2 regions of the Oligoflexus sp. genome follow, and region 2 is predicted to be linked to the other one. Evidence: riboswitches for the same ligand, from Rfam matches in the RefSeq annotation. Region 2 holds a riboswitch; the other holds the start of a gene.
The links. A riboswitch is a leader RNA that binds a small molecule or an ion and turns the genes downstream of it on or off. The one in region 2 is predicted to bind cobalamin.
Positions count from the first base shown of each region.

Region 1 (9,015 bases), on a different contig from region 2:
GCCTGGGCCAGCTGGATGGCCTGCACGATACTGGCAATGAAGGCGCTTGTGGAATACGGCAGCACGATCCCAGTCGTCCCGAGGATCGAAATACCCCCGAGCAGACCGAGTCGCGCGTTCAAGGTTTTCTTCGCGCGTTCTTCCCCATCGGGACACGAGATTTCAATATCCGCGCCCCGATAAATACTGTCATCCAGTTCAAGCCGCACCATCTCGGCAATGTTCTGCCTTGGAACGGGATTGATGGCCGAAGTGCCGACCTCAAGTCCCAGTCCTGGTTTGGTCACGCGCGCTATGCCCACGCCACCGTAAATATTCAAGGCTTTGTCATGATGCAGGCGCACGCGGGCGATGATCTCGGCCCCGTGCGTGCAATCAGGATCGTCGCCGCCGTCTTTGATGATGCTGGTCAAAGCGAAACCATCATCCCACTGACAGCGGTTCAGCGCAAAACGCACCGTCTGACGATTCGGCAGAATGCTTTCAATCTCCTGAAGCGGGATGCCTCGCAGAAAGAACTGACTGGCCGCACGAGCGGCCGCCGCGGCACAGGCGCCGGTGGTGAAACCGCTGCGGAGGGGTTTGTCACCGGTCTGCTTTTGCATCACTCAGGTCCTGATTCCGATAGAAAATTTCGCTCTGAAGCTGATCATCACTGACCCCCAGCTCGCGAAGATATCCAAACACGCGATCCACGCGCTGGCCTTCACCCGCCGCTATAAAACGCGAGGTCAGATTCACCGCGTGAAAATCATTCAAGGGATCCTCACGCATCGACCTTACGTAAACTTTCATCTGGGTCTGCGCGAGGCACTCACGGACCATGGCATCGGTGACCAGGCCCCCTGGAGCGTCCTGATACCAGAGCAGCTCCACTTCATAATTTCGCGGAACACTGGCCAGATATCCCAGGATCCCCGTGATCCCGCTGCCAAAGGCGGCCGCGATCACCTTTTTTTCCTGCGCACCCTCGGGCCAGTGAAAACGGCCCCAGGGACCGGAAAAACGCAGAGTATCGCCAGGCTCCAGCGACGCGAGATAGCGCGAAGCCACACCGTCTGGAGTCGGAGCGACGGCCAGGAAGAATTGTCCCGACTCCGGCTTCACTGCGAAAAGGCTGTAGGCGCGTTTGATGATTTTGCCTTCCGCATTTTCAAGGCCGGTGTGAATGATGATATATTTCCCACCCTTGAGCACAAGCTCGGGATGCCCGTCCAATTCAAAGGCCAGAATCGCACCATGTTCGGCCGCTGCCACCTTCGCGAGAACCTTCGCTTGTCTCATTTCTGCCATGATCGCTCCTCAGTCCGCTGGGTAAATGACGTGCATGTGATCATGCACCTGCTCCAGATCTTCAAAGAACTGTGAGGTATAGTGATAAAGGTTCGAAAGATCGCTTTCTATTTTTTTATTCAGCACAGCCAGCGTCTGCACATAAGCGCGCTCGGGATCGTCGCTTTTCATCTGACTCAAACGATCTTCCAGATCGGTCCGCGCCAGTTCAAAGGCGTAACCCAAAGTTCTGAGGTCATTGGCCTGGCTCAGCATCTTAAGAGGCCCTGGTTTTTCCCCAGCTTCGCCGAGTTCCGCCAGTTCATGCTCGATCAGAGCCGGATCCTGCACTCCCAGAATACGCATCATTCCCAGACGTAAAGCCGCAATTTCGTGACAAGCCATGGAATACTCCTTATAGAATGGAATCAATCCGCTCACTGAGCAGCTGATCCTTTTGCAGATGCTGCGCGACCAAAGCCGGCACATCCTCTTTTTGAAAATTGCGATACCAGATCCCATCGGGATAAACCGCAACCGTGGGGCCTTCACCGCAGCGTCCGAGGCAGCTCGTACGCGTCACGCGGTATTCGCGATGCAAAGAAAGTTTTCGCAGTTCGCGCTGCATGGTTTCGGCGATGACCGTTGATCCTTTGTTATTGCAATCGTGATTGGTGCAGACCAGCACATGTTTTTTCAGGGGCGCATGCGCATGCTGATGCGGCTTGCCCTGCTGATGCGTGGCCTGATGCCGAACGCTCCACAGAAGGCTTTTCATGCCGCCCACCTGTTCCTGCAGAGCCCCGAGCGGAACCCGATACTGACAGCTGACGCAGGGCAAAGCATAGCGCGGCGTGCCGCGGGCATCGGCGATTCTATCCTCGACCGCTTCGCAAAGGGCTGTGGTCACTCCCAAAGGCCCCACGCGTTCGCCGCGGATCCAGGGATGCTGAGCGACGAAGGTATCGAACATCTGGCCGATGCGCGTCGCCAGGACTCCGGGAAAAAGGAGATAGGGTACCATCAAAATACCCTTGGGTTTCAAACGGGCGAGGCGCTGCAGGACTTCATCCAAGCGCGGCCAGGTGATGCCGACGAAGGCTATTTCCAGCTGACGCATGCCGGCGCTTTCCGCCAGCACGCGAGCGATCTGATAAAGCTGGCTGTTCGCATCGGGATCACTGGCGCCACGCCCCACCACCAGCAGCGTCCATTCCTTGGGATCGAATCCCGCGCAGCACTCGATTTGCTGCTGCAGGGCCTGAACCAGAGCCGCATGCAGACCCAGCGCGGGCGTGACGGTCAGTCGATGCTGCGGAAATTCCTGACGCAAACTTGTGATGGCCAGCGGTATATCATTCTTCACATGAGCAGCAGGCAGAAGACTCAGAGGGACCACCACGATGTCATCATTCTGTGCGGCCTGCTCGCGCAGAACCTCACCGATGAAAGGTGGGCTCAATTCCAAAAATGCGTGCGCAAAGCTCCGCCCTGGATGTCGCGACCTGTAAAGATCCATCCACTGCAAAAAGGCGGCTTCGGCTTCAGCATCGCGACTTCCGTGTCCAACAATCACGGTCGCAAAGCTCATAACCACAGCTCCCCAGTCCCGAAATCAGGCTGTCCGTTCCACTGCTTCTGTATGATAGATAAGGCAAGATCGCGCTTGTCGAACAAGCTCCTGCCAAAACCTCCCAGACCCCGAGGACGTTTTGAATTTGTGCACTTTGGGCAGGTTTCCTGGCTTGTCGTGAAGCCGGCAGTTACTCCGGCGCCGCCCCCTCCTTCCCCAGTCAACTGAGTGGCATTGGTGGCGTCTAACGACTTACAGTGGCGGGACCGCGACGGTCTTTCACCGTCTTCCCTTCTCTTCCTTGCGGAAACCCAAAGCTATGCGACTATACGCATGGCGTTTATTTCACCGGCCTTCATTCTTGTCAATTCCTTTCTCCTCCGCAAAAATCATTCAGCTCGGTTCGACTCACCCCCGAGGGTTGCTGGTTGGTATTCCTAGGGGAGTTGAATAAAGAAAACAAGCAGCCGTTGTCTTTGCATAGGCATTTCGTTCCTGCAACCTTGTGGTAGGAGCAGGGAATTTTCATACCGGAAGGAAGCGCAAAACCTGAGCACATGGATCACGGAAGGACTGGATTGAAAGCCTCAAATCCCGTTTTCTAAGCAGCATGTCCCTCACATCCAATGCAAAGAGGAGCGAGTATGTTGTCTCACGGTCAGGCTGATTCCATTACCTTCTGGAACTTTCGTTCGGCGCCGATGCGGGCCTTCCATATGAGTTGGATGGCCTTCTTCTTATGCTTTTTCGCGTGGTTCGGCAGCGCGGCGCTGATGGGCGTGATCCGTGAGGAACTGTCTCTCACCAAGAGTCAGATCGGGCATATCATCACAGGATCGGTGGCCATCACCATCATCTTTCGCCTCGTGATCGGCGGGCTTTTGGAACGCATCGGCCCCAGACGGATGTATGCGGCTCTTCTTATCGCCTCGGCGATTCCTGTGATCGGCATCGCCTTCACTCATAGTTATGAATCGTTCCTGATCGCAAGGGTGGCGATCGGCGCCATCGGGGCTTCGTTCGTCATCAGCCAGTATCATACGACCCAGATGTTCAGCCCGCGCATCGTCGGAACCGCAAACGCTATCACTGCCGGCTGGGGCAACATGGGCGGTGGAGCCACGCACCTCGCCATGCCCCTGATTTTCGCCGGCATCCTGAGCCTCGGTTTTTCGCAGTCCAGTTCCTGGCGTCTCTCCATGATCCTGGTGGGCATCCTCTGCCTTGTTATGGGTTTCCTCTACTATCGTTTCACCCAGGATACTCCTGAAGGTGACCTGATCGATCTGCGTCGCGCGGGTCGCCTTCCCCCGCCTCAAAAAACCTCGCAGAATTTTTCCCTGGCGCTGAAGGATTATCGGGTCTGGATCCTGGCCATGATGTATGGCCTTTGCTTTGGCTTGGAATTGACCATTGATAATATCGCGGCTCTCTACTTCATCGACTACTTTCAACTCGATATGAAAACGGCCGGATTTGCTGCCGCGTCCTTTGGCATGATGAATATTTTTTCACGCGCGCTGGGCGGTTATCTGGGGGATGTCTTTGGGCGGAAAATCGGCCTGAACGGACGGGTCTCCTGGCTGTCCCTCGTCATCCTTGGTGAAGGCATATCGCTCATCGGCTTTGCTCAGATGCAGACGCTTTCATCCGCGATCGGACTTATGCTGGTTTTCAGCCTTTTTTGTCAGATGGCCTGCGGAGCAACCTACGCTGTTGTTCCTTTTATCCAGAATAAAGCCCTCGGTCCGGTCGCTGGAATTGTGGGAGCCGGCGGAAATGTCGGCGCGATCCTCACCGGACTTTTATTCGGTGGCGCCCTCGCGTGGCCGACTGCACTCCTTTATCTCGGGATCGCCACGACTTTGATGGCTGGCCTTGCGCTTCTCGTTCGGCAAAAAGCTCCGGCCCCTGTTCCCGAAGGCGCGCTCGCTGTGTAAAAAAGCGGACTGGGGGTTTTCCTTTATTGTAAGAATGCATGCAGAATCCCTAGTCCGAACGAATGGTTAGCGGCTGTCCGCATATTCCTGCTGTGAGCATGCTCCATTCCATCCCGCAGCCGCCGTTAGAGGGAAAGTCGCGGGAGGTTTTTGCCATGCGTCCTTACCTTGCACTTCTATATATGGCCCTGTGCTGGACAGCCCCAAGGCTGGAAGCGCTTGAGGTTCAGAATGGAGCGATCGATCTATCCGCATGGGACGGCGCGAGCAGAATTTCTCTGAACGGTACCTGGATGAGCGTGGAAGATGAACTCGTGGAGGGCCATCAACTCTCGGCCCATGCCCTGACACCGGCCCCTGTTCCCACCCCCGAGAGTTTTGATGCGCCTCGCGATTCCATTCGCTATCAACGCACCTATGTGCTTCGCATTCAAGGCCTTCGCCTGGAGCAGCCCGTCAGTCTTTGGATCGAGAACATGGGCGTTCGCAGCCATCGCTTCCTCTTCTTTCATGAAGCCAGCGGCATCCAGTATGATTTGGGCCAGCTCGGCAAGGTGAGCCGTGATCCGAAAGAGCGGGTGCATATCTTCACAGGCAGCAATGCGATTCAGCTGCCTCCCGTCACTGGCAGCGGCATACTTTTGATTCAGACCAATGCCTATCCCTATTTTCAGGGGCCGATGCCCTCGTACCGCATACTGCATCCCTTGGAATTGGGACCGCAGCATGCCCTGAATAAAAGGGCTCAGCTTCACGTCTATGAAGAATCCTTCGTTCTTGGACTGTTCGCGCTGATCGCTCTTTTCAATCTGGCCCTCTTCATTCAAAGGCCCTCCGAAAAGGGACCGCTCTATCTCTTCGGTCTGAGTCTTTCTTTCGCCTGGCGTTATCTTTCCACCGATGGCTATCTCTATCGAATTTTTGAGCCCAGCTTGTCTCTTTATGAATCGAATCTCTTGGGTTTGGCCTTCGCGCCTCTGACCTGTGGCCTCTTCCTATCGCTTTTTCTTCGATATACGTATCCGAAACAGGTCCCTGCCTTTTTTCCTCTCCTCGCGATCTTGATGATCGGAACCATGGCGACTCACGCTCTTTTTACATCCATTGTTCGTGCGCAGAGTCATTGGGTCCCTTACACAATCGTGCTGCTCATCCTTTTCCTTGCTGTTTGCGTCGTCAGTCTCAAAGCGGCACGGGCTCGGGAGGAAGGAGCTGTCCTGGGTATCCTGGGCATCGCGATCATATTCGCCGGTCACACCAATGATTTTCTGGTCGCTACCACTGCCTATAATTTCATGTATCTGGGGCATTACAGCCTCGTTCTTTTCATCTTCACGCAGTCCCTGGTGGTCGGCCGCCGCTTCGCCCTGACCTTCGAACGCACCATGGTGATGGGCCGCGAACTCAAGACCAAGAATGCCGCGCTGCTGCAGCAGCAAAGCGAAATCCAATCCCTGAACCTGAGTCTTACCGACTATGCCGAAACCCTGGAGCAGAAGGTCGAAGAAAAAACCCGTGATATCGTTTCCATACTGAATAACATCCGGCAGGGTATCATGGCCGTGAAGTCGCCGAGCGGTGAACTTGCGAAGGAACATTCCCTTTATCTCGAAACCATGATCGGCGTCCGCAAAACGGAAGGCATGAACGTCCTCGACGCCTGCTTTGTGGGCTTTGATATCAGCGAGGATCAGCTGGATCAGCTGCGCAACGCTCTGAGCATGATCGTGGGCGAGGACAGCGTCGCCTTTGAATTGAACCAAAGCGCGCTGCCAACGGAAATCCAGCGTCATGGACCCCAGGGCACGCAGATTTTCGAACTGGACTGGAGTCCGGTCATGGCGGGATCACGCATCGAAAAGCTTCTGCTCGTGATCCGGGATGTGACGGAAATCAAACGCCTGCGTCTGGAAGCCGAGGATCAGGCGGCCGAGTTGAAACTGATCGCCGACATCATCAATGTTCCGAAGGAACGCTTCGAAGGTCTGATGACGGCCACCGAGCGATTGACCGAGGCCAACCGCGATATCCTTGTCCGGCTGGATCAGCTCGATGCGGGTTCGGTCGATCGACTCTATCGGAATCTGCATACGGTCAAGGGCATGATGCGCAGCTATCAGATGCGGCAGATCACAGACCTTGTTCACACTGCTGAAAATCGCTACAAGGCTTTGAAAGCCGGGGAGCCGGTAAGGATTCCACTCCTGCTCAAGGATCTGGATGGAATTCTGAGCCTTGTGCGCAGAATGGTGGAAATCCATCGCCATAAACTCGGTCGCGGCAGCAATCAGGATCATCATTACATCCTGATCGACAAGCGCCAGTTCGAGGAAAACCTGCGCAGCATCCGCGAGATTGATTTTCAGGCGCTGCAGGCGGATGATCAATCCCGCTTTGAAAAGATCCGCACCCTTTTCTATAAGGTCGCTTATACGCCCTTGCATAAGGTGCTGGAGGCTCAGGTCGAAGGACTCGCTCATCTGGCCCGTTCGCTGAACAAGCTGCCGCCCAGGACGGAATTTTTCGATCAGGATTTTTCCATCAACCGGGAAGTCCATGAGACGATCAATAACGTCTTCACCCATCTTCTGCGCAATTCCATTGATCATGGCCTGGAGTCCACCGAGCAGCGCACGGCGCGCGGCAAATCACCCGAGGGTCATATCACGATCAGGCTGAGTCCTTTCCATGATCAGCTGCGGATTGATTATACGGATGATGGCAGCGGCATGGACCTCAAAAGGATTCGCGACAAGGGGATCGCCAAAGGTCTGCTGCAGCCTGATCAGGAGGTCACCCATCAGCATCTGGTCGACCTTATACTGCGGCCGGGTTTTTCCACCTCTGAGCGCGTCAACGATATCTCGGGCCGGGGCATGGGGATGGATGCGGTCCGCAGCTTCATCGAGGACATCAACGGGACCTTTGCGGTGCGCGTCGACGAACCCAACAGCACTGTTTTGAAATCGGTTCCCGCGCATTTTGTAATGATTTTGCCCGAGAACAGATTTCAAAGGATAGATGCACCGACGCTCGTCACTCCGACCACGCAGGTCGCCTAGCGCTCGCGCCCGGCGAAGGCCTTCTCCAATGCCGCGATATTCATTCGCTTCATCGGCAGGAACGCCTGCACCAGCCTTTGGATTTCTTCCGGCGAACCCTTGGCCATCATCTCATCCATGCGGGTCGGCACGATCTGCCAGGAAATTCCGTAGGCGTCCTTCACCCAACCGCACTGCTCGGCCTCAGGCACCCGGGACAGGGCATTGGAGTAGCGTTCGATTTCCGCCTGGGATTCCACATAAATCATGAGCGACTGCATTTCATTGAAGGTAAAGGCATGGCCGATCGCGCTGTCCATGAACACGAATTCCTGCTGGCCCAAACGAAAGCGCGCATACTGCAGCGTGCCTTCGCGATCGGGACCGCCCGCCGGGTGTCTTTGCAAATGGCCCGGCAAAACCTCGCCATCACCCACGAGCTTGATCAGGTCCTGCATCGATTCCTCGGCATGCCCCGCAGCTTTTTGCGTAAAGAGCAGAGCCGGAGTCAAAGCCTGAACCTTGCGACCACCATCATGCATGATCTGCCAGGAAAGGCCGTATTGATCCAAAACCCAGCCGAAGCGTTCGCTGAACGGATAGGTATCGAGCGGCATCAAGGCCTGGCCACCGACTATGAGTTTTTTCCAGAGATGATCCACCTCGGCCGCCGTGGAGCAGGCGATCATATAGGAGAAGGAAGGATTGCGATCGAACAGAGGCCCGGCATTCAGGAACTGAAATTCCTGACCCATGAGCTGAAGACTGATCACCTGGACCGTGCCGGAGGGGGTTCCGGCAAGGGACGTTTCAAAAAGGATACGGGAATCCTTGAATATACCCGTATACCATGATGCGGCGTCGCGAGCCTGCGTTTCAAACCAGATATGGGGAATGATTTTTTTCATGCTGCAGGGCCTCCATAAAAGTGATGATGCGCTCATCCTAGCACTCTTTCGGACCCTGACCTCTTCTTAAGTGGCATCCCCACAAATATCAAGGATGGTCCTTACAAATTTCCTGGGCAGAAGCGGCTTCGATACAACCCCATCAAAACCCGAGGCGCGGGCATGATCCTGGCTTTTTTGATCGGCATAGGCGGTGACGGCGATCGCGGGAAGCCGCATGCTGCGATCACGCGCTGAACTTCGGATCCGCTGCATCAGGGAATAGCCATCCTCACCCGGCA
Region 1 covers NZ_DASTAT010000063.1:164,916-173,930, forward strand. The annotation lists gene VFO10_RS13495 (cobalt-precorrin-5B (C(1))-methyltransferase) at 1-605, opposite strand, end outside; gene VFO10_RS13500 (FAD-binding oxidoreductase) at 586-1,293, opposite strand; gene VFO10_RS13505 (DUF3209 family protein) at 1,303-1,677, opposite strand; gene VFO10_RS13510 (CbiX/SirB N-terminal domain-containing protein) at 1,688-2,863, opposite strand; cobalamin riboswitch at 2,986-3,175, opposite strand; gene VFO10_RS13515 (MFS transporter) at 3,490-4,785, shown strand; gene VFO10_RS13520 (7TM diverse intracellular signaling domain-containing protein) at 4,941-7,847, shown strand; gene VFO10_RS13525 (VOC family protein) at 7,844-8,734, opposite strand; gene VFO10_RS13530 (hybrid sensor histidine kinase/response regulator) at 8,801-9,015, opposite strand, start outside.
Region 1: it holds a riboswitch for cobalamin, as region 2 does, so the genes downstream of both, VFO10_RS13510 (CbiX/SirB N-terminal domain-containing protein) here and VFO10_RS27565 (CbtB domain-containing protein) in region 2, are expected to answer to the same signal.

Region 2 (9,015 bases):
ATGATAGTCCATTGCGCTGTCAAACTGTGGCGTTTTCAACGTCTGCTCCTGCTTTGACTTTGAAATGGGAGCGGGAGTCCTGGAATCAGGAAGGGGCCTTTATGCGAGACCTGGATGCCTTCATCAAGGCCAAAGTCAGTATCGGCTCTCACGATGTACTTACCGAAGATACGTTAAAGAAAACTTTCGAATGCAAAGTCGAATTTATCCTGCAGGGGAAAGATACACTGTCGGGTAAGGATGTGATTTGCACCCAAGGCCGTTGCCGCGGTCAATCCCTTTCCAAGTTCACTCCTTGTGATCCTGATATTGAATTTACTCTGCAGGAGGCGTGGCAGCAGCCTGCCATCCAGCAATCCATGATGCGCCTTGTGGTTCGTGCTCAGGACGGTGCAGGTCATGTAAGCGAGGTGGCTCGATCCATTTGGATCAATAATCGCAGCTGGAATATTCAGAGGCTTGAATACAAGCAGGATGGAAAGGCTGTCGACGCCAGCCAATTAATTCAGGACCCTTCCGGCCAATTCCTTGCGGCTTTTGCAAATGGAACTGTGCGGAGATGGGATGGCAATGCGTGGGTCGATGTGACCCCTAAGCTGCCTGAAAAGGCTTCGGGCATTATGCTTTTTATATCACCAGAACGGGTTCTCTATGCTCAATTCACAAGATGGGGAGATGAAGAGAAAAATTTCACAGTCCAGGCTCGATGGGATGGAATAGGCTGGGAATTTATTCCGGCGCCAGATCCATCGTTGCCCAATCCATGTTCATTTGTGAATATTGCAAAATCCGGTTTCTACTGTGCGAATTCCAATTATATTTATCACTTTGATGGCAAGAAATGGGGAGCAGGGATTCCCAAGCCGGAACTTCTTCTGCAAGGGCAGTCATGTTATTTTCCAGTAGTGATCGACTTCCAAAATCGTTTCTGGCAGTTATGTGACAATCGGCTCTTTGTTTGGAGTAATGGTCCTCGCTGGCAGCCAGCGGTTAGTTTCATGCAAGATCGGCAACTGTCATTAGGCTCGATTTTCGCTGACAGTGCGGACAGGGTTTGGGTTTATGCATGGTCCTTGCAGGAAAAAGTTTTTGGCTATTTCACTGACGTGAATTCCTTTGAACCGATAACTCTACCTAAGGGAAAAAGCGGCCAAACGATCCCATGCACGCCTACTTTAGCGCATGATGGAAGGATTGTTTGCGAACGATACTTTTTGAATCCAATGTCTCTTGATTGGCAGCTTCTGCCTGAATTTGAGCATTTTGACTATAAAATATTCGCACGTTTGAACCCTGGTTATGGAGGGACAGAAGCGTTCGCACCTATCAAGAGCTCGGGAAGCCCGATCCATGTGTGGGCTGCTCCAGCAGACGGGTTCTATATTGCCACTGGGTCCCATGTGAAACATTGGCCATCAACCTTAACTCAGGCTTTTCTGAACAACTTAAGTAGCATTTATAGGGATAAGGATGGCGCCCTCTGGCTGAATGCATCTTTTGGACGAAATGGCCCGTCCACAATTCATCGTATTAAGGCTCAACCTGTCGTGACTTACGATCAAAACATTCTGGGTCTATCCCATGGCATGTTGCCTTTGCCTTGGGAGGATGCTGAAGGGGACTTGAAGATGGCATTTTTCGACCATGGTATTTACAAGTTTAAAGACGGAACTTGGCAGCAGGAGAGTCATGGTCTTCCAACAGGAGCGGAACATTACATTAACTTCGAATCAAGCGATGGTACGATTTATTCTGCAAATTTGACTGATCTTTGGTTTCGCCCCAAAAATGCGTCGACATTTACCCTGCTCAACGCGAAACCTTTGGAAGACCAAATATCCTTCGACTCCTTCGAGGAATCAGAAGACGGCGCCGTCTGGTTTCATGTCTCTGGCTATACCAAGCAAGTGCACAGGGTTATAAATGGGAAAATACAAAGCCAGGACCTTCCTGCTGAGGAAACCGATTACGTTTCCGGTATTTTGAAATACCGGGGCCGTATTGTTTTTAAAACAAAATCTTCTTTCTATTGGGCTGACTCCGCAGCTGATGGCAGAATAGTTTTGAGCCGATTTAATCCCGAAGTTATCGGGCTAGTAGACCTTGCTAAGAGTACGATGCACTTTGTTAGAAAAATCAGTTCCAATTTCTATCTCATGACTGCCGTCCAGGAGGACGGCACCTCGATACATTTTTTAGGGAATACACGTGAAGGCAAATGGGAATCTTTCAACGCCCCGCATTCTGATTTCTATCTTTCAGGGAATGACTCCGGAATCATGTTCGCCTGGGTTGGAGATGGCCGCATCCTCAAAAGGACATCCAGTGGTGATTGGATAGCAGCCCTCACACCTGATCAAATTCGATCCTATAGTTCGCAAAACTCTTATTATTGTTGGATCAAGGTTGATCGTTTAGGAAGACTTTGGATTCACACAGGTGGTCCTTGGCTCATCGCGCGCCTCGATGAGTAGAAAGACTTCGAGGGGCGCCACGCCTTCGTCGAAGTCTCTATCAGCAAGCTGGCGTCAACCCCCAGCCGTATCAAAATTCCGAGTCGCATTCCGATCGAAATTCTTATGACAGCTGAAACAGTTCCCAAAGTCCCGGAGGATGATGGCCGGATCGTTGGGATGCTCGCCCCGTCCATCGTTGAAATGGCAAGGCAGACAGAAATCGGCCTTGGGCGTGCTGTGCGAGAAGGTGAAGGTCATCGCACCTTCCGCTGGTGTTGCATGGCAGGTCGCGCAGTCTTTGCCAACGTAATGGCCGCTACCGGGCGCTGCTTTGTTATTAGGATCGAAGCCAACAGGGGGACCCTGGTTGGGATACGCACGCAGGCCTGCGGTGGCAGGACGCGCATGACAGGTTTCGCAGGTCTGGGGCTTCGGCATATGCGTAAAGAGTTTTCGTTCGGTGAAGCTCGGAAAGCTATGACAGGTCGCGCAGTCTTCCTTCCCATAATGCATGGGCGCCGGACGGTTTTTTTCGTGGCAGCCCACGCAGGATTTTTGATCGGCATGAAGGGCGGCGAGGCCGGTAACGGCCTGGGTATCCTCTTTCGATTCGGAATTTTGAGCAGGCTCGACTTCAGTCGGGACGGACGAGGCGGCATCGTCGGATTTGATCTCGATTCGTTTGGGTGCCTTCAGGCAGGACGTGATCAAAATCATGCCGCAGATGACTAAGGTCCAGGTAAAACCCATGCGAGCCTTCATGTGGATCCCTCCATTGGAAACCTTATCGGCTGTGTGCATGGACTTCTTTATACCGCCTTTAGCGATTTACGAATTTTTCTTTGATCTTTTGAATTTTATTAAGAAAAAAGTGAGAAAAATCTGGATGTCGGTGTGCAGAATTTCAACCCGGATCAGCCCTAAAAAAGGTCTTCCAGGAAAAAAGCCGCGATCTGGGACCGCGAGGTCAAACCACTCTTCCTATAAATCGCCGTCGTATGCTGCTTGATCGTTTTCTCGGAACTCGCGCGCACCTCGGCGATTTCCTTGTTCGAAAGTCCCTTCAGAATCAGCCGGGCGATCTCCTCTTCCGCCTCGGTGAATTTCCAGGTGGCGAACTGCCTGGTCAGGGCATCCTCCAAATTAGGCTTGAGACGCGCCACCTGCTCGCGCCATCGCGCGGCCTCGACTTCCAGTTCCTGAAGACGCTGCTGAGAAACCTCAATCCTATCCTGCATCGCCCGGAAACTTCGAATCCCGATCCAGCTCAGCGCCATCAGAGCCAGACCCACGACGCCTATTTCAAGCCCGACATGAATGAGACTTCCACCGGCCCCAAGATCATTGATGACATCAATGAGAATTACTATCGCAATCACAACGAAGATGGCCGCGATGAAGAGAGAATCTTTTCCAACTTTTTCTGTCATAGGGCCATAGCCTCAGTGTGTCGCATAACTCGTGAATATAACTGCCAAGATAAGTGTAAGCCTTTGGTCCTAGATACGAAACAAAAAATAGGGACGATGATGAAACTCAAAGGAGGACATCATTATGTTCAACGGAGCCCAATTACATCTGATCGTCAATCATCTTCCCATCATCGGTTTTGTCCTATTCGTACCTATCATACTTATGGCCAGCTTCACGCGAAGGTCCGACTATAAACGCCTCGCCCTCCTGGCTGCTATGTTTTTAGGTTTGCTCGCGCTCCCAGCTTTTTGGACCGGCGAGCCGGCCGAAGATACTCTGGAACGACAGGCAGGAATTTCTGAGAATCTGATCGAGCAGCATGAAGAGTCGGCGGAGCTGGCTTTGGTCGCCGCGCTGGCCACGTCAGGTCTGGCGGCTTTGGGCTGGCTCGTGAGCAGAAAAAAAGAAGCCTGGCTGGTACCCGCCACACGAGGGACTGCGATGGCGGTTATTCTGACGACAGGTCTGATGGCCTGGGTGGGACATGAAGGCGGCAAAATCAGGCATCCTGAAATAACAAACACGACGCCGAGCCTTTCCACGCAGGATCAGAATGTCAGCATTCAGAACAAAAATGATGATGACGACTGAGTAATTCCGACAAGCAGTCTCAACAGTAAATTTACGCAGCCTTTAAAAATTGCACATTTTTTTACCCATGAGCCCCTCGCATTCGTAGAAAAAAAAGTTCCAACTGATAAGTTAGGGAGACAAATGCGAAGGGGCTTTCTATGAACGGGGATGACCACCTCCGATCTCTCAAGAAATTTTCAGCTATTTCACTGGTTTTAATGCTGGGCCTTGTTTTTCACACGCTGTGTTGGTCGAGTCTTTTCAAGCGGAATGCTGTGATCGAACGTCCTGTCGCGGGACTGACTTGTCCCTGTGTTATTGATCAGCGTTTTGAAATGACGCAAGCGTCGACGGCTGGGTCACAGAAAAGTTGTGCGCCCGACGCGCAGGAAGCTCTGGTTTCAACCCACTGAAAGAAGCGTCCCCGATGCGCTGCATGGTTTGCTGCTCTTCAATGGATGCAGCATAAGACTGGGCTTTTCGCACATGCGATGCATGAACCCAGGCCTCGCCTTCCTCGACGGCCAAATCTCCGGCTATGCGCACGAGTCCACCCAATTCCCGCAAACGTGTTGTCAGCTGGCCTTTCGTGGCGGCTCGCCGGCGGGCTTCTGCGACAATTTCCGTCAGGGCCTCGGGCGTGAAGGGAGGAATGCGGCCGTCCTTTCGGACTTCCTGAGCCACGAAGCGTTCCAGATCACGCCGATGTTCAGGCGTGTCGGCCATGGTGCTGGCGGTCAGGACTTCAAAGCCGTAGCCCAGAATACGGGAACGCAAGGCCGGTATGATGTTTTTCAGACAGTCCCCATTGCCTGCTGCGACCAGAACAAAGTTGCAGGGAACCGGCTCACTGCGGATAAGTGTGCCGCTCGATCCGCTTTGACGTCCGGTGATGGGCAAGGCCCTATCCTGAATGGCCGTGAGCAAAAGTTTCTGAGCATCGACCGGCAGGTTTCCGATTTCATCTATATAGAGCACGCCGCCATGCGCCCGATGCACAGCGCCGGGTTCGACCAGCACATGCGGAGGGCTTTCCCCGCCACCGGATTGATAGGGATCATGCCGCACGTCACCAAAGAGCGCACCTTCACGACTGGCCGTGGCATCAATGAAGGGGGCGTGACCAGCCGGACGATCGACCAGGATTTTCGCGCTGCGGAGGGGCGGGTGTGGTGCTGGAATTTTTCTTTGCCGCCAAAGCCAGGCGAGAGCGAAGAGGCCCGCAAGAGCAAAACCATAAGACTGATCACGGACGATGAGCCAACCGCAGACGAGGATGATGCCCAGCGCTGCGAGAGCCAAAAGATAATTGTGGCTGAAGTGCTCGCGCTTTTCCTGGAGCCGCGTTTTATTCCAGGCGCTTTCTATTTCTGAACGCGGCCGACAGATGACGTGCGGACAGGATGGATCGCTGGAATTCGGCATGCTGGCCACGCAGTAGGCGTCGACTGGCGGCAGCAGTTCGGCCATGGAACGGCCAAGGAGACTCTTGCCGGTGCCGGGTTCACCGATCAAAAGAACGAAGCGCCTTTGTTTCGCGGCGAGTCGTACCACGGCAACAGCATGGTCCTGGCCGATGACCTGATCTATGAGCCGCTCATCTTTCACGTGAGCCTGCCCTTCTGCTGAGGAAAGTAACGTCCAAGGAGCAGGCCCAGGACAAGTGCGAGCGCGGTGATGGCCATGAGAAGACCGAAGGATTTGATCACGGAACGCAAAGGAGGTTCGACTCCGGTGACGTCCACATCGCGTTCTATTCTTATAAGGTGGCCTGGGTTCTCTTCCATGAGCGGTTTCGCAGTCAACGACACGCGGTGCGGTGAACCATCGAAGAACTGACCCTCCCAGTGAAGTAGGCCATCAGGAGCGGAGACATCGCTGGAGAAAACAACGTGATCATGTTCCAGCTGCTTCACTTCCATATGAAAAAGAGCCGCCTGCAGCTCGCCCTCGGCATTCTGATAACGGGCGATGATCTCGCTGAGTTCACCGACGCGCGGCTCTGGAGTCACGACATCCATCTCCAGACGATAGCCTTCTTTGCTTTTGACTTCAGCTGGTGGCGGTGCCGCGATTTTTTTATGCTCATGGGAGCCGTGGGCCTTCAAAGTTTGAGAGGGCAAAACGATGAAGAGAAGAAGCGCGGCTGATGCTGCACTGCGACCCAGGACGAATCCGCTCAGTCCGCCGACCGTGACGAGGATGGCGATCAGCATGGCGAGATTGGTCTTTCGCTCCGGGCTTTCCTGAATGGTGGTCTGCCAGCTTTTTTGCGTCGGCGCGAAACTCATATCCCCGGGCAAGGGTTCCACGCTTGCGGTCAGGGTATAAGTTCCACGAATCGGTGGCACGAATTGAAAGGAATGCATGGCGCCGCGCACATGAATGTCCTGATTCAGGAGCGAGGAGCCTTCGACCACAGGAAAATCCGTTGATCCAATCCAGGGTGTGGACGGCGCCTTCAAATGAATTTTAAGACGCGCGCTCGAAACGGGATGGCCATCGCGGGCATGAATCAAAACACGAAACCCGAGAGTATCTGTGCGGGGATGCACCGTACCGGGATCCTGATAGGTTTCGAGCTGCAGAAGGGCGGGTTCCGCGGATTCTGCAAGCATAGGGACGAGAAGAAGCAGAGTGCTGAGCAGGAATGGTAACACGAAGTCCGCCTTTCAATGACAGGGGATCAGCATGAGGCTGTGACGCAGATCATGGAAATAATCATGAACCATCGGAGTTGTGGTGAAGAACATCGTGTAGAGCACGACACCGATGATCGCGAGCGTGATGAACGCTTTTTGAGCGACGTTCATTTTCAGATGACGGGTGATGCGCAGATGACGTCTGGCTTGCGTGTAAATGGTCGGCACGGACTTCCTCCCTGAAGTGGGGAGGTCACGGCAAACCCGGGGTATGGAAGGATAACGGCGCACGCACCGCTGCACTTCAACATTCCCAATGACCCGGGGATTGTCGAACCTCATGGCGCAGGCAGGTCTTCTGGCTTGTGGGTCTCTGGCGTCGTGACCAGGTCCTGATCCCCTTCCCCGATGCGATCGAGTGGTTTTGGATCAGGCGCTCCCAACTTACAGCGGCGGGTCCGCGTCGGATTTTCACCGACTTCCCTTTTGATTCCTGGAGGAAACCTTGCGCATTGCGTGGCTTTTAAAGCACCCGGCCCTGCGGGTGTCAACCCTAAAGAAGTTTAAGGCCTATGCAGAATTTTTATCAGATTTACCAAATTGCTGGAGTTAAGGGGCTGTAGTGACTGGAAATCTGGTAGGCCTAGCAGGTGCAGGATTTCATAGGGAATAGTCGGACTGGGGGCTGTGCCTTCTGCTATGTCTTTTTGGAATGGCGTTTGCAGTAGAGGAGTAAAAGGTAAGCATGTACCCAATCCTTTGCCTGCAGAGTCCGCGGATTTCGATCCGCGGATTTTTTTTTCGGAGGCCCTTGAGCCATGGGATTGGCAAAGGGATTGCGACGACTGCAGCTTTTGCCCGCGTCTGTTTTATGGATTCACGATAGAGTGGAGTATGGAATACTTGAAGAAGATGATGGAGCGGGTGAAGGGACTCGAACCCTCGACCTGCGCGATGGCAACGCGCCGCTCTAGCCAACTGAGCTACACCCGCTTGGGAAACCTCGACTGTGAATTTTGGAGCGGGTGAAGGGACTCGAACCCTCGACCTGCGCGATGGCAACGCGCCGCTCTAGCCAACTGAGCTACACCCGCTTTCACATTCTTTGAGAGATTTTTAAAGTCTCTCGAGGTGAGGTGTTTGTTTACGGAACCTTGCGTTTCTTGTCAAGGAATGTTGTGAGAAATTTTCAGGAAATTTTGCAAACCCTGAAGCCCCTGATCAGCTGGCGCAGTTGGTGGCCAGGGGAAAAATACACCGGGGGCGGCTCGCAAAAGCCCAAGGCTCAAGAATTTCGTGCGCCTGAGAAACGCCATCGCCTGACCCTTGCCCGTCCCGAACGCCGTAGCTTAACAGAGTGGCGTCCGGTCAGCGATAGCCGGCAGGTCCGGGACGCATTCACCCAATTCCGCGATCTTATGTACGCATGCAACCGGCGAACAAAGCATGAGGCCGGTGCCACACCGAAGGCTCTTTGGGAAAGCGGCAAACTGGCTGGTGATCGGGCCTACTTTTTTCTGCAGCCCTGGAACGATCGCGGTTATCTTTTTGAAGAAACCCCGCGCGGCTGGGTGGTCGCGCGTGCGGAAAAAATAGCGGCCCAATCGCAATTCATGCGGGATCGACTGGCCTGGGATCACGTGATCCTGCACGAAGCGACTGATCGACCCGGTCTTCTGCGGGTCAGTTCTGAACAAATGGGCGAGGGGATCGTCAGTCTCCGTCTTTACGAAGACTTTATGTCCCAGGCCTTTCGATCAGAAGCTTGATGACACCATTGATGGACCTATGCCATATCTTGAAGAGAACAGGGTTCTCTCAGCGAAAGGAGTAGCAGTAAGATGCAATTTAACATCGTGGACAAGTTGCTG
Region 2 covers NZ_DASTAT010000130.1:34,483-43,497, reverse strand. The annotation lists partial or broken gene VFO10_RS27595 (hypothetical protein) at 1-2,474, shown strand, start outside; gene VFO10_RS27590 (hypothetical protein) at 2,529-3,218, opposite strand; gene VFO10_RS27585 (response regulator transcription factor) at 3,377-3,886, opposite strand; gene VFO10_RS27580 (hypothetical protein) at 4,011-4,520, shown strand; gene VFO10_RS27575 (ATP-binding protein) at 4,818-6,110, opposite strand; gene VFO10_RS27570 (hypothetical protein) at 6,107-7,162, opposite strand; gene VFO10_RS27565 (CbtB domain-containing protein) at 7,175-7,372, opposite strand; cobalamin riboswitch at 7,476-7,668, opposite strand; tRNA gene VFO10_RS27560 (tRNA-Gly) at 8,061-8,137, opposite strand; tRNA gene VFO10_RS27555 (tRNA-Gly) at 8,162-8,238, opposite strand; gene VFO10_RS27550 (hypothetical protein) at 8,323-8,913, shown strand; gene VFO10_RS27545 (MotA/TolQ/ExbB proton channel family protein) at 8,986-9,015, shown strand, end outside.